Regions from separate parts of the Marinobacter apostichopi genome, predicted to be linked through region 3. Evidence: predicted binding sites of a transcription regulator. Region 3 holds the regulator's gene; each other region holds the start of a gene.
The links. Region 3 encodes sigma-54, which starts transcription at its own class of promoters, with help from an activator protein. Its sites were predicted from a motif close to ANTGGCATNNANNTTGCTNT; they were not measured.
Positions count from the first base shown of each region.

Region 1 (3,279 bases), 920 kb from region 3:
GGCGTTTTTGCAGGTGGCCCATAACCCGCCCGTTGTGCTGATTCAGGGCCTGACACTGGCGCATTTGCTCATCGGCACGTTTCCAGAGATCAATAAGTTCGGTCAGGCCGGCACTTTGAATAAATCGGGAAGGTGCACCGCTCTCCGGCTTGTAGCCCATGGCGACGAGAGCGTGGATCTTCTGTTTTGCCCGCTCCCTTATCTGTGCGAGAAGCTGATTTTTTTCTGCGGTCAGCGCCTGCAGCGCACGGACATCGGAGGCGGACAGGCAGGCTTTTTCCTTATCAAGGATGTCCGTCAAAACCGCAAGCTGTTTCACGTCTTGCAGCAGAAGCTCTTTCAATTCATCGATAGCAGCCATGATTTACTCACCCAAAAATGCTTTCATCCATCTCAAGCATTTTCTGGGCCAGTTTCTCTGCATCAATTTTGTAGGTTCCGCTCTCGAGTGCTGACCGGATTTCTGCAATTCGGTCGTCATCCATCTCGGGATAATCACCCAGCTTCTGTTCCAGCTGCTTCAGGTTTTTTGCCTGATTGCTGAGGCTAACGCTTTCGCCGCGAGCGGACTGGGCCTGGGTTTTAGCCTGTTCGCTGCTTGCCGGCTGGGTGCCCTGGCTGCTGGAGGACTTATCGGCCGTGGTTCTCTGGGTGTTGACCTGGCCGGGGCCAATTCCATTTAAGTCAACTGACATATGTATACCTGCTTGCCTGTATAGTGCCGCGCGGATGCGCGACTTACTCGGGTGTGTATCTATGTAACGGCCGGGCCGTCCATACCTTTAGTGAAAAATTCCGGATTTTTATTACCAATTCTCCATCTGCTGCGCCTCTATGTATGCGATGTGGCGAGGGCGGCGGCAGTCTATTGCCGAGCGGCAGAAACTTGCCAGTTCCGGTTGCCAGTCAAGGCTGCCAACTTCGGTTACATCGGAATCTCAACACGCCCCGGTGCGATGACATTGGCCCGAACCGTCCGGGCAGATCGGAGGTTCTCAACCAATACCTGTTCGCCGACCGAGGCATTTGCCAGGGCTTTGCCTCGGGATGTTACCGAGAAAGCTCCACTCTTGGCGAAGATAATAACATGATCGCCCCGTTCCACTGCGTCGGGAGCGGAGAGGAGGTCGGGGGTAATCACGGACCCTGCATTGATTGGCCGACGAATTTCCATGCCCTGTACATCATCGGCGTTGCCCAGCACGCCTCGGCGACTGGCATTTACCACGACCGATTCGGTGGTGACCATATCGGCGGTAATGCGCTCCCCACGGGCCAGCGGTCGTGCTGCCACCAGGGCGGGGCCATTGATGGAAACCGACGCGGTCACAAACATACGCCAGGGGCGTTTACCGTCACACGCGACCTGCAGGGACGGATGGGTGCTGCGCCAGGGATCACCGGTGAACTCAACGGCCAATGGCTGCTCACAACTAGCCAGGGAAAGCCTGCTGTCAACACTGCCCGGCTCAAAGGTGACGTCATAGCCTTGCTCAGACTGCGCCTCCGAAAAGGCGGTTAGATAGCGCGTTGCAGCCTCCTCAATCTCCATGGCCGTCGTCTGGGCCGATACGCCGCCCGTGACGCCGGACATTACTAGAGCGATGCTAAAAATGGTGATGCGCATACGTGTCACTTTGTCCTATGCTGTCAATGTCCGGCCATTACTCTGGAAAAATCCTAAGGATTTGGCCCCGTCGGCCGTTAAGCGAGCAGATAGTTATGTTGGTGACGATTTTTCGTCAGCTCGTTCATGATCTGAATAACAGCAAAATACATGCCGGTGATGACCCGGTGAGGTAGGAGAGCATAGATGGCAGGGGTATTGGATAGCGTAAACCAGCGGACCCAGCTGGTAGGGAAAAACCGCCTTGAGCTGCTGATGTTCCGCCTGCGCGGACGGCAGATGTACGGTATCAACGTGTTCAAGGTAAAAGAGGTTCTTCAATGTCCGAAGCTGTCCTCCATCCCGAACAGCCGTTCTGTGGTTCGAGGAGTCGCCCACACTCGCGGTGAGACCATTCCCATTATTGACCTCAGCATGTCCATTGGCTTGCCGGGGATTCCCCAGGAAGAACTGGCGAACAGTTTTGTGATTATCACCGAGTACAACCGGAAAACCCAGGGCTTCCTGGTTACCGGCGTGGATCGGATCATGAATATGAACTGGGAAGATATCCTTCCGCCACCGAAAGGTGCGGGCAAGGATGTTTACCTCACCGCCGTTACCAAGATTGATGATAAGCTGGTTGAAATCATTGACGTAGAGAAGATTCTTTCAGAAGTTTCTCCGCTCAAGGAAGATGTTACCGAAGCGGTCTTGAGCAAGAGCGCTGGGCGGGAGCCTGCCAATCTGCCGGTCCTGGTGGTTGATGACTCCTCGGTGGCTCGCCGCCAGATCGAGCGCTGCCTGACGGCGATTGGTATGGACGTGGTCACCAAAAACGACGGCAAACAAGCCTATGAGTACCTGAAAGAGATCACCAGTGATGGTTCCAAGGCCCGTGATCACCTGGCCCTCATTATCTCTGACGTCGAGATGCCGGAAATGGATGGCTACACACTGGTGACCAAGTGTAAAAGTGACCCGGCTATCAGCGAGATGTTTATTATGCTACATACTTCATTGAGCGGAGTCTTTAACCGGGCCATGGTGCAAAAAGTTGGGGCAGACGACTTCATGGCCAAGTTCAGTCCTGACGAACTGGCCGAGCGAGTGATGGAGATCATCGACCAAGGGTGATGCCATTGCTCACTGATGCACAAACAACAGAGATCCAATGAAAGCGGAAATAACGCCACAGGAATATGAAGCCTTCAAAACGTTCCTGCAGGATGCGTGCGGCATTTTGCTGGGCGAAAATAAACAATATCTGGTTAAGAGCCGCCTTCGTCGAATCCTGGAAGAAAACGAACTCAACTCCCTGGGTGAACTGCTCGACCGACTGAAACGGACGGGTAGGGCGAGCCTCCGTGAAGTGGTCATCGATGCGATGACCACTAACGAAACGCTCTGGTTTCGAGACAATCATCCGTTCCGAATCCTGCAGGAAAAGCTGCTGCCAGAGTTTGCCGAGCGTAAAACGGCTCAGCCTCTTCGGCTTTGGTCCGCGGCCTGCTCCACGGGGCAGGAGCCCTATTCGGTGGGCATGATTTTGGAAGAGTTCCGGCGTCAACGGCCGGGGCGCCTGCGTGATGTAAAAATTACCGCCACCGACATCTCCAAAAGTGTTCTCGAAGTGGCGCGCCGGGGCGAATACGAAATGATCGCCATCGGGC
Region 1 is NZ_AP028070.1:1,716,248-1,719,526, forward strand. It holds gene QUE89_RS07920 (flagella synthesis protein FlgN) at 1-361, opposite strand, end outside; gene flgM (flagellar biosynthesis anti-sigma factor FlgM) at 369-695, opposite strand; gene flgA (flagellar basal body P-ring formation chaperone FlgA) at 926-1,627, opposite strand; gene QUE89_RS07935 (chemotaxis protein CheV) at 1,814-2,743, shown strand; gene QUE89_RS07940 (CheR family methyltransferase) at 2,781-3,279, shown strand, end outside.
Region 1: the regulator sigma-54 is predicted to act here: its motif matches at 1,766-1,785, upstream of flgA (flagellar basal body P-ring formation chaperone FlgA).

Region 2 (3,279 bases), 1.5 Mb from region 3:
GTTCCGGATAAGATCGATACCAGCGATGTGGGAATACAGATTTCTCGGCAGCTTCAGGTTTTGCATGCCGGGCTGATACTGGCTGTTGGCAAACACCTGCTCGGCACTGATTACGCCAGCTTTAACGATTTCGTAGCTGTGGTAGATGTCGTGCAGGAAGCGGTTCAGCGCCGTTACTCGCTGGCGCAGGCCGGCCTGGAGTTTGTGCCAATCGCTGGCGGAAATGATCCGTGGAATCAGGTCAAACGGGATCAGTCGGTCGGCACCCTGATCCTCACCGTAGACGTTGAAGGTAATGCCCAGGCGCTGGAACAACACATCGGCTTCGCGGCGCTTTTCCGCGATCAGGTTTTCATCCGATTCGAGTAACCAGTTTTCCAGCATACGGCAATGTGGCCGCACTCGGTTGTTCTCATCGAACAGCTCATCAAACAGACCTGCGTCCGGCGTCTCAATCAACATGATTCTGTTCGTCTCCCTGAAGGGTGCCGGTGAAGTTGGCACTCAATACGGTAATGGGCAGCAAAAGGCGGGCCATCGGCTCTGTTGATGGTGTCATGCCCTGTCTTACAGCAAAGGAGAGTACGGCCGTTCTGTCAATTCAGGGGTTAAAACGAAAGCAGGCGGCCACGTGGCCGCCTGCTTCAAAGTGTTACCAAATCGCCTTATTCGACGGAAGTTGCACCAATACGGTGAATACTGACGTCCGCGCCGTTGAACTCTTCTTCATCAGTCAGGCGCAGGCCGGAAATGGCGTTGATAACGCCGTATACAATCAGACCGCCTACGAAAGCCACCAGAACCCCCGCAACGGAACCGATGATCTGGGACATCAGGCTGACACCGCCCAGGCCACCGAAGGCTTCCTGGCCGAAGATACCGCAGGCAATCGCACCCCAGACACCGCAGACGCCGTGCAGCGGCCAGACACCCAGCACATCGTCCAGGCGCTCAATCTTGGCCTGGGCCCATTCGAACAGGTACACGAAGATGGCGCCGGCAATACCGCCGGTGATCAGTGCGCCTACCGGGTGCATCAGATCAGAGCCGGCACAAACGGCCACCAGGCCGGCCAGCGGTCCGTTGTGGATGAAGCCCGGGTCCTTGCGACCCACCAGCATGGCCACCAGGATGCCGCCGACCATGGCCATCAGGCTGTTCACCGCTACGAGGCCACTGATGCCGTCGAGGGTTTGCGCGGACATAACATTGAAACCGAACCATCCTACGGTCAGGATCCAGGCGCCCAGGGCCAGGAATGGAATGTTGGACGGGGCAAAGGCGACCACGCGGCCGTTGCGGTAGCGGCCGTTACGAGCGCCGAGCAGCAGAACCGCGGCCAGGGCGATCCAGCCACCCACGGCGTGCACCACAACGGAGCCGGCGAAGTCGTGAAAAGATGCACCAAACTGGCTCTCAAGCCAGGCTTGGAATCCAAAATTACCATTCCAGATCAGACCTTCGAAGAACGGGTACACGAGGGCCACGATGAGGGCGGAAGCAATCAGCATGGGGTAGAACTTTGCGCGCTCGGCAATGCCGCCGGAGACGATGGCCGGAATGGCGGCCGCGAAGGTCATCAGGAAGAAGAACTTGACCAGCTCGTAGCCATTGCTGGCGGTCAGTTCTGCCGCGCCGGTCATGAAGTGGCTGCCGTAGGCGACGTAGTAACCCACGAAGAAGTAGGCCACGGCAGAGACGCCGAAATCGGTCATGATCTTGACCAGGGCGTTGACCTGGTTCTTGTGACGCACAGTGCCCACTTCAAGGAAGGCAAAACCGGCGTGCATGGCCAGTACCATGATGGCACCGATAAGGATGAACAGCGTGTTAGCGCTCTCAGTCAGGGTATGTACTGCACTCGTGATGTCCACGGGTTTTCGCTCCTGAATTGTTTTATTGGCCTCGGATGGGCTTGTTGTGCATTGGTCGGGTGCACAGAAGCAAGAGGCGTTCCAAAACGATGCAAAAGTAGCGACGTTAGTCAGTTGCTAGGGGAGAGGGAAGGTAAGATGGTGCTCTTAATGGAATTTTCGCACCAAAAAAGTGCGCTCATGTCGGGTTTGCACTGATATGGGCACTCGGCGAGGCCGATTACCAGGTGATGTTATTGTCCGGGTTATTGTCGTCGAGAAGGATCTCAGGCGTGGGGTTCGCTTCAAAATCAATCACCGCTTCCTGGTCCAGGGCGCCTGACTCCACCAGTTCCCGGAGTTCGACCTCCTGCTCTTGCAGCGGGCCTGAAAGATCAACAATGATTTCCACCCGGCGATTCTTGGCGCGACTTTCCACGGTGTCGTTGCTGACCCGGGGCTTGGTGTCCGCCAGGCCCTTCACTGCCAATCGGGTCGGTTCAACCTCTTCCACCGCCAACAGGGCATTGGCTACGGCCGCGGCTCGTGCTGCCGAGAGATCCCAGTTGCTGTAGAACCGGGACGTGCGAATGGGGATGTCGTCGGTATGTCCTTCTACCGTTAGCCTGCCTGGGATCTCCGCGAGCACATCCGCCATGTCCAGCAGCAAGGTTTCGAAATCGTAGGTCAGATCGGCAGAGCCGGAAGGGAAGGAGCCTTTTTCCTCAATGCGAATCACGATCCTGCGCTGATCCTCATCCTGGGCCACATTGATGCGGCCATCTTCGATGGCCTCTTCCAGCACCTTGGTTATGTCCTGAGTGCTCTGGTCGAGTTGGTCCTGGGTTGCGGCCTCAATGGCCTGCTCGGTTGGACTTTTGAGAGTTTGAAGCTCCGGCTTCTGGTCTGACGTGGTCTGCCGAACCTCGTTCACCACGGTGGGCTCAGGCGGCGCCGGCGAGAACTTGTCAAAAATCGGGCTGGTGCCCATGGGAATGTCCAGAGTCGGCACTTCGCGCTGAACCCCGAAGGCCTTCGACAGCTCACCGGCGATCTGCTTGAACTTCATGGCGTCGATTTCAGAGAACGACAGCAGCAACACGAAGAAGCACATCAGCAGCGACATCAGGTCGGCGAAGGTAACAACCCAGGCCGGGATGCCCGGTTTTTCCTCTTCTGGAAGCTCGTCCATGACCTACCCGTTGGCTGGTTCTGGCTCGCCAACCTTGGCGCGCTCTTTCGGCGACAGGTAGCTCGATAGAAGCTGCTCAATCACGCGTGGGTTGGTGCCTTCCTGAACCGCGACCAGGGCATCAATGTACAGGGACTGCATGCGTGCCTCTTCGGTCATCCGCAGCGACAGCTTGTCGGCGATGGGAGAGGCGATCATGGTTGCGAGCATGGCACCGTACAGGGTGGTCAGCAG
Region 2 is NZ_AP028070.1:345,890-349,168, forward strand. It holds gene QUE89_RS01475 (circularly permuted type 2 ATP-grasp protein) at 1-462, opposite strand, end outside; gene QUE89_RS01480 (ammonium transporter) at 666-1,874, opposite strand; gene QUE89_RS01485 (MotB family protein) at 2,095-3,045, opposite strand; gene pomA (flagellar motor protein PomA) at 3,049-3,279, opposite strand, start outside.
Region 2: the regulator sigma-54 is predicted to act here: its motif matches at 1,941-1,960, upstream of QUE89_RS01480 (ammonium transporter).

Region 3 (3,279 bases):
ACCTGGCAAAAAGCTACAAACACAAAAAGGTGGTGATTGACGTTTCGCTGGAGATCCGCAGCGGCGAAATCGTTGGTCTTCTCGGTCCCAACGGGGCCGGCAAGACCACCTGCTTTTACATGATTGTCGGGCTGGTGCCTGCTGATCGGGGCCGCATCACTATCGACAGCCAGGACATCACACCACTGCCGATGCATGGCCGCGCCCGCAAGGGTATCGGATACCTGCCCCAGGAAGCCTCGGTGTTTCGCAAACTGACCGTTCGTGACAACATCATGGCCATCCTGGAGACCCGCAAGGGCTTGAGCCGGACCGAACGGGTAAACAAGCTGGAAGAGCTTCTTGAAGAGTTTCACATTACCCACATTCGCGACAGCGTGGGTATGGCCCTGTCCGGCGGTGAACGCCGTCGTGTCGAGATCGCCCGCGCCCTGGCCATGGAGCCCGCGTTTATCCTGCTGGACGAACCCTTTGCCGGGGTCGACCCGATCTCGGTGAGCGATATCAAGCACATCATCCGCCACCTCCGGGACAAGGGCATCGGTGTGCTGATCACCGACCACAACGTGCGGGAAACCCTGGACATTTGTGAGACCGCCTACATTGTCTCCGGTGGTCACATTATTGCGTCCGGAAATTCTGAAACCATCCTGGCCAACCAGCAGGTGAAAGAAGTCTACCTGGGCAATGAATTCAGACTGTGACGCCAAGCATCCGATTGTGTTGGTGACTTTGAGCAAGTAAACTCGGCAAAGAACTTGCTAGGCTCTTTTGGGATGTCGGCAAGTGACGGCCACATAACGACTTTTTTATTGAACAGACCGCAACGCAGAGTGCTGACGAGTGACGGATCCTGAACCATGGTTATGAAAGCCTCCTTACAGTTAAAGCTGGGTCAAAGTCTGACCATGACACCCCAGCTGCAACAGGCGATCCGGCTTCTGCAGCTATCCACCCTGGATCTTCAGCAGGAAATTCAGCAGGCGCTGGAATCCAATCCCATGCTGGAAACCTCCGAGGACGACGACCAGGCGGAATCCCAGTCGACCGACGACAGCAACAGTCACGACGAGCCAGCCAGCGAAACAGCCTCGGAACCGGCTCCAGAGACCACCCCGGACTGGGACGAGTCCGAAAACGGGCCCGACTGGTCATCGGAGAATGAGATTCCGGATACCATCCCCGACGATCTGCCGGTCGACACCGCGTGGGACGATATCTATCAGTCAGCGCCGGCGACCTCCGCGCGCAATGACGACGAAAACGATCACGATTTCGAGACCCGCAACTCACCCACGGAAACCCTGCAGGACCACCTTGAGTGGCAGCTGAACCTGACTCCGTTGAGCGAGCGGGACCAGGCCATTGCCCATGCCCTGATGGATGCCGTGGACGAACGGGGTTACCTGACCAGCCCACCTGAGGACATCCACGCCGGGCTGCAAGATGATGCGGATGAAGACCCGGTTGAACTGGACGAGGTTGAAGCGGTGCTGCACCGCCTGCAGCATTTCGACCCCCCCGGCGTTTTTGCCCGTGACTTGCAGGAATGCCTGCTGATCCAGCTGAACCAGTTACCGCCAGAAACACCCTGGCTGTCCCAGGCCCGACTGGTGATCACCCACTACATCAATCTGCTGGGTAACCGCGACTACGCGCAATTACTGCGGCGCAGCCGGCTCAAAGAAGATCAATTGCGGGAGGTTCTGGCCCTCATCACTGGCCTGAACCCACGGCCCGGAGACGTGATCGATCGCGCCGAGCCTGATTACGTGATTCCGGATGTCATCGTGCGCAAACACAACGGCCGGTGGCGAGTTGAGTTAAATCCTGAAATTGCACCACGCATCCGCGTCAATGCAGGCTATGCTTCTCTTATAAGGCGCGCAGACAGCAGTGCCGACAACACCTACCTGCGTGATCAGCTGCAGGAAGCCAAATGGTTTATCAAGAGCCTGCAAAGCCGTAACGAAACCTTGCTTAAGGTGGCTACCCGAATCGTTGAACACCAGCAGGGCTTTCTGGATCACGGTGAAGAAGCCATGAAACCCTTGATCCTGTCGGATATTGCGCAGGCGGTGGAGATGCACGAGTCGACCATTTCCCGGGTCACGACACAAAAATACATGCATACGCCCCGGGGCATCTTTGAGCTGAAGTATTTTTTCTCGAGTCATGTCAGTACGGATGAAGGCGGGGAATGTTCATCGACCGCTATCCGTGCAATGATCAAGAAACTGATCGCAGCGGAAACGCCGAAAAAGCCGTTGAGCGATAGCAAAATTGCGGCCATGCTAGGGGATCAAGGAATCAAGGTGGCGCGGCGGACGGTAGCCAAGTACCGGGAGGCCATGCATATTCCACCCTCGAATGAGCGAAAAAGACTGGTTTAGGAGAGCCCTGCCCTCACAGGGGGCTCCCCCAGACCAAACTTTGGCGGCGCAGTGCGCGCCAGCCCTCAGCCCGACCCGTCTGGGCCGGCACGATGACAACAGGAGACGCCTATGCAACTCAACATTTCAGGCCACCACGTAGAACTGACTCCCGCACTGAAGGATTACGTCTCGGAAAAATTTGAGAAACTTGAACGCCACTTTGACCACATCAGTAATTGCCAGGTCACTTTGCAAGTGGAGAAAGTTCGTCAAATGGCAGAAGCGACGTTGCACGTGGTTGGTGGTGATATACACGCAAAGGCAGAAAACGAGGACATGTATGCGGCCATCGACGGGCTGATTGACAAACTGGACCGCCAGATCCTCAAGCACAAGGAAAAGAATGTAGACCGGATGCACGGCAACGGCGGTCGCTAGACGCCAGTTATCGTGCATGTCATCTCATCGCGCTGCGGCAAGGTTAACCTGCCGCAGCCTTTTTTTTACGGAATTGCAGTCGATTCATGAGCGACACATCCTTAACCATCGATAACATTCTTGCGCCAGAGCTGACCCAGTGCCGGGTCCCCGCTTCCAGTAAAAAGCGGGTGTTGGAATTCATCGCCGAACAGATTCACCAGCATAACGGCACTCTCAGCGAGACTCAGATTTTCAATAATCTGATTGGGCGGGAGCGTCTGGGCAGCACCGGCATTGGCCAAGGCATTGCCATTCCCCACTGTCGGCTGGAAGGGCTTGATCATGTGGTGGGCGTTTTGCTGACGCTGGAAGAGAGCATTGAGTTTGATGCCATCGACAACCAACCTGTCGATCTGGTGTTTGCCCTGGTCGTGCCCAAAGAGGCCACCAGCGAGCATCTGGAACTGCTGAGCCAGTTGGCGGA
Region 3 is NZ_AP028070.1:2,632,567-2,635,845, forward strand. It holds gene lptA (lipopolysaccharide transport periplasmic protein LptA) at 1-1, shown strand, start outside; gene lptB (LPS export ABC transporter ATP-binding protein) at 1-704, shown strand, start outside; gene QUE89_RS12100 (RNA polymerase factor sigma-54) at 867-2,393, shown strand; gene hpf (ribosome hibernation promoting factor) at 2,505-2,813, shown strand; gene ptsN (PTS IIA-like nitrogen regulatory protein PtsN) at 2,900-3,279, shown strand, end outside.